One region of the Rhodococcus kronopolitis genome, then DNA from elsewhere that is predicted to be linked to it. Evidence: riboswitches for the same ligand, from Rfam matches in the RefSeq annotation. Region 1 holds a riboswitch; the other holds the start of a gene.
What was found. A riboswitch is a leader RNA that binds a small molecule or an ion and turns the genes downstream of it on or off. The one in region 1 is predicted to bind thiamine pyrophosphate.

Region 1 (2,383 bases):
GTGATACCGATGTTCACCGGGATGTTCGTCATCAATTCCTCATTGTCGGTGGAGGGAACAGGTCAGTGGGCGGGGCCGGTCGGGCCGAAGCGGTCCGGCGTGCAGTACTTGGCCTCGGGCAGCGTCGCGCCGGACAGCTCGGCGACCACCGCGTCCGCGGTCAGCGGGGTGAGCAGGATGCCGTTGCGGCCGTGCCCGGCCGCGAGCACCACTTTCTCCGACACCCGGCCGATGATCGGCAGGTTGTCCGGGCTCATCGGCCGCAGGCCCGCCGCGGTCTCGTGCAGTTCGTACTCGCCGATGCTCGGCATCAGGGTCTGGGCGTCCGCGATCAGGTCCCGCACCCCGCCGACGGTCACCTGGGTGTCGAGCCCGGACTCGTGCTGCGTCGCGCCGACCACGAGGCCGTCGCCGCGCGGCACCAGGTACACGGGCCTGCCGTGCACGCTGCCGCGGATGGTCTGGGTGGGCGCCGGGGCCACCCCGGGCCGGTGGTGCAGCCGCAGGATCTCGCCCTTGACCGGGCGCACCGGCAGCCCCGGCCACAGGGCGGCCGCGCCGGTGCCTGCCGACACCACCACCTGGTCGGCGGGCAGCGCCTCCGGGTAGCGCACCGACTCGGTCACGAACGCCACCCCGGCGGCCTCGCAGGCCAGCCGCAGCGCGCGCACCAGCACCCGGTTGTCCACCGCGGACTCCGTCGAGGCCAGCATCGCCAGCCGGATGTTGGGGGCCAGCGACGGCTCCGCAGCCCGGATCTGCGCCCGGCCCAGCAGCTCGAGCCGGTACCCCTGGGTCTCGATCCACTCGGCGACGGTGCGCAGGTCCGCGGCGTCGGCCGCATCCAGCGCGACCGTCAGCGAGCTGTGCGAGGTGAACAGCGGCTCGTCGGCGAACGCCGCGAGCTCGCCGCCGAAGTCCGGCCACCGTTGCAGCGACGCGGCGCCGACCTGCAGCAGCGTGTCCTCGCCGGGCCATCCCTCCGAGAGCGGGGCCAGCATGCCGCCTGCCACCCAGGACGCACCCGAGCCGACCGCCGGGTCGTGGACCGTGACCTTCCAGCCCGCCTGCGCGGACCGCCAGGCGACCGCCAGCCCGATCGCGCCGCCGCCGACCACCGCGAGAGTTCTGCTCACCACTCCACCTCACTCCCTGCGCCGGCATGATCCGGGTCAGGTATGACGGTCGAGGCTCGCGGGCCCCCTCTCAGCCCCGCGTTCGCCGGGACTCCCGTGTCACTTTGTTCGTCACCAGACTACCGTTGTGCGCGTGCACCCCCCGCATTCCGGTAAGCCACCGACCCCCCGAGAACGCCTGGCGAGCGCCCGGCTCTACCTGTGTACCGATGCCCGTCGGGAGCGCGGTGACCTCGCACGGTTCGCGGAGGCGGCGCTGTCCGGCGGCGTCGACATCATCCAACTGCGCGACAAGGGTTCGGCGGGTGAGCAGAAGTACGGACGCATGGAGGTCCGCGAGGAACTCGGCGCGCTGGCCGAACTGGCCGCCGCGGCCCGTCGGCACGGCGCGCTGCTGGCCGTGAACGACCGCGCGGACCTGGCCCTGGCCGCGGGCGCGGACGTGCTGCACCTCGGGCAGGGCGACCTGCCGGTGCACTACGCCCGACAGATCCTCGGACCGGACGTGGTGATCGGCCGCTCCACCGGCAGCCGGGCCCAGGCCCAGCTCGCCGCGATCGAGGACGGCGTCGACTACTTCTGCACCGGACCGGTGTGGGCCACACCGACCAAGCCCGGCCGGGCGGCATCGGGCCTCGAGCTCGTTCGCAGCACCGCCGACTCGCACCCGGTCCGGCCGTGGTTCGCGATCGGCGGCGTGGACGAGGAGCGTCTGCCCGCGGTGCTCGACGCAGGCGCCGAGCGGATCGTGGTGGTCCGTGCGATCACCGAGGCCGCCGACCCGCAGGCGGCCGCCCGGTCGCTGGCGGACGCCCTGGCGCGCAACGCCCGCTGACCGACCCCGGCCGACCCGGCGGGTGAGCGGCCGGGTCAGTCGAGCCAACCGAGCACGGTCGACGGCGAGAGCCGCAGCACCGTCTCGGGCAACCGCTCGCGCAGCCCGCGGTCCGCGGTGACCACCGCGGTCAGGTGCGTGTCCACCCCCGCGAGCACCGCGCCACCCGCGGGCACCCCGGCGCCGGCCAGGGCCGCCAAGGCGTCGTCCCCGCTACCCGACGCCACGTACACCGGCACCCGGGCGTCGGTGTCGGCCACCTCGCTGGCCTGCCCCTCGAGCACCGCCTCGATCCTGGGCAGCCAGCCGAACCCGCCGCCGGGCAGTTCGATGGTCCGCGGCAGCGCCGCGGCCAGCTCGGCCAGCAGTGCGCCGGTGGCCCCGACCCGGTCCCGCCACCAGCCGTTCGGGC
Region 2 (2,383 bases), on a different contig from region 1:
GCCAGCAGGGTCGCGACCACGCCGACCCCGACCACCAGGTAGCGGCGGTCCAGGCTGGGCCGCAGGTTCTGCGCACTGATGGCCGTCGAGTAGATGTTCGCGAAGGCCTCGTCGACCTCGTCGATCAGCAGGATCAGCAGCGCCACCCCGGCCAGCGGCAGCACCAGCAGGCTGCCGATGACGTCGAAGCCGGGCTCGAGCCCGAACGCGACGAAGGCCAGCACGCCGAGGGTGAAGAACGCGACGGTCGCACCGCCGTACCCGACGGCGGCGCCGAGGAACGCCGCCCGCGGCGACTTGGAGTGCCGGGCGTAGTCCGCGGCCAGCGGCACCCAGGAGATCGGCATCGCGATCACCAGGTCCACGCTGGACCAGAACCCGGCGAAGCTGCCGTCCGTGAGTGACGGCAGGTCCTTCATCAGCACGTTCACCAACAGGTAGACCGTGGACGCCAGCGCCGCCCACACCGCGTACCGCGCCAGGATGTGCACCACCTTCAGCGGCCACAGCGCCATCGCGGTGGCCACCACGCCACCGAGCAGGACGAACGGCCAGCGCTGCCAGCCGGTGAGCCGGGCGGCGGCCTCCGCGATCACGAACACCTCGAAGGTGGCCCAACCGACGCACTGCACCAGGTTGACGATCGTCGGCAGGGCCGAGAGCCGGGCGCCCAGCAGCCCGCGCATCATCACCATCGCGGGAGCGCCGACGGTGGCGCCTGCGGCGGCGCACAGGCCGAGCAGCGTCGAACCGATCACCGCGCCGACCACCACGGCCAGCAGGGTCGCCAGCAGCGACTGTCCCTGCAGCACGGCGAAGGTCGCGGCCACCGGCAGCAGCAGCGAAATCCCGAGGTTGCCCCACAGACCGATCTGGGACGCCAGGCCCAGCGTCCGGACGGGGGCCTCGTCGAGGGTGAAGGACGGTTCCGACGGCTGGGCTGGGCCTGCCACCTCGGACGGACGTGACGGTACGACGGACATCGCGCTGCTCCCTACGCCGGAATGACCCGGATCAGGTGAAACGGTCGGAGCAGCCGTGCTCCCTCTCAGCCCTACGTTGCCTGGGCTCCCGTGCTGGACGGGCCAACCATAGGCCGAACGGGCCCGGTGGTCCAAGCCGAACCCAGGTCCGCAGTCCGGCACATCAGCTCGCGCTGATTTCAACCCTTCCCAGTGGGAAGGCGCCCGCGCAGGATGACGCAACGGTCCCGCCGGTCGGGTCGGACCGGCCCGAAACGGAGGAACCCGATGTCCGTGACCACCGCGTCCGCGACGGCACGCGACCGGCCGCCCGCCGCGTCCGTGCCGCTGTACCGGCGTCGCGGCTTCCTGCGGGCACTGGCGCCGCTGACCCTGCTGCTGGCCTGGCAGATCGGCAGCGGTTCCGGCCTGCTCTCGGGGAAGGTCCTGCCCGCGCCCTCGGTGATCGCCGCCGCGGGTCTCGAGGTGTACCGGTCCGGGGCGCTCGCCGACGCCCTCGCGGTCTCGGGCCAGCGGGTGCTCCTCGGCTTCGCGCTGGGCGCGTTGTTGGGCGTGGTGTGCGGCACCGTCGCCGGTCTGGGCTCGTTCGGCGAGTACCTGCTGGACCCGCCGCTGCAGATGCTCCGCACCGTGCCGCTGTTCGGACTGATCCCGCTGTTCATCATCTGGTTCGGCATCGGCGAGGAACCGAAGGTCTACCTCATCGCGCTCGGGGTCGCATTCCCGCTGTACCTCAACACCTATTCGGGAATCCGCCAACTCGACCCGAAGCTGCTCGAACTCGGCCGGGTGCTGCGGCTGACCCGCCTCGAACGCCTGCGACGACTGGTTCTCCCCGGCGCGCTGCCGAACATCCTGGTCGGATTGCGGCAGAGCCTGGGCATCGCGTGGCTCTCGCTGATCGTGGCCGAGCAGATCAACGCCGGTCAGGGCCTGGGCTACCTCGTGAACAACGCCCGCGAGTTCCTTCGGACCGACATCGTCATCTTCGGCCTGCTCGTCTACGGACTGCTCGGGCTGGTCACCGACTCGATCGTGCGCTGGTTCGAGTTGCGGGCACTGCGCTGGCAACCGGCCGCCTCCCGCTGACAAGGAGCACCCGTCATGACTTCCACCCTCACTCTCCCCGCCTCCCCCACCACCCCTGCCGCTCGAATCACCGGTCTGCGCAAGAGTTTCGACGGTCGTGCCGTCCTCGACGGGGTCGACCTCGAGATCCCGCGCGGCGAGATCGTGGCGCTGCTCGGCCGCAGCGGCTCGGGCAAGTCGACCCTGCTGCGGGTGCTCGCCGGACTGTCGGGTGAGCACACCGGGCAGGTGGTCACCGACGGCCGACCCACCGTCGCCTTCCAGGAACCACGACTGGTGCCCTGGCTGGACGTGGCGACCAACGTCGAACT

Region 2: another riboswitch for thiamine pyrophosphate. It lies ahead of ACFO6S_RS01485 (purine-cytosine permease family protein); the one in region 1 lies ahead of thiO (glycine oxidase ThiO).

Annotation. Positions count from the first base shown of each region.
Region 1 covers NZ_JBHSFO010000008.1:72,271-74,653, forward strand. Annotated here, with positions in the region: gene thiS (sulfur carrier protein ThiS) at 1-32, opposite strand, end outside; gene thiO (glycine oxidase ThiO) at 63-1,136, opposite strand; TPP riboswitch at 1,133-1,244, opposite strand; gene thiE (thiamine phosphate synthase) at 1,270-1,971, shown strand; gene ACFO6S_RS14240 (NUDIX hydrolase) at 2,007-2,383, opposite strand, start outside.
Region 2 covers NZ_JBHSFO010000001.1:335,826-338,208, forward strand. Annotated here, with positions in the region: gene ACFO6S_RS01485 (purine-cytosine permease family protein) at 1-983, opposite strand, end outside; TPP riboswitch at 975-1,085, opposite strand; gene ACFO6S_RS01490 (ABC transporter permease subunit) at 1,251-2,072, shown strand; gene ACFO6S_RS01495 (ABC transporter ATP-binding protein) at 2,088-2,383, shown strand, end outside.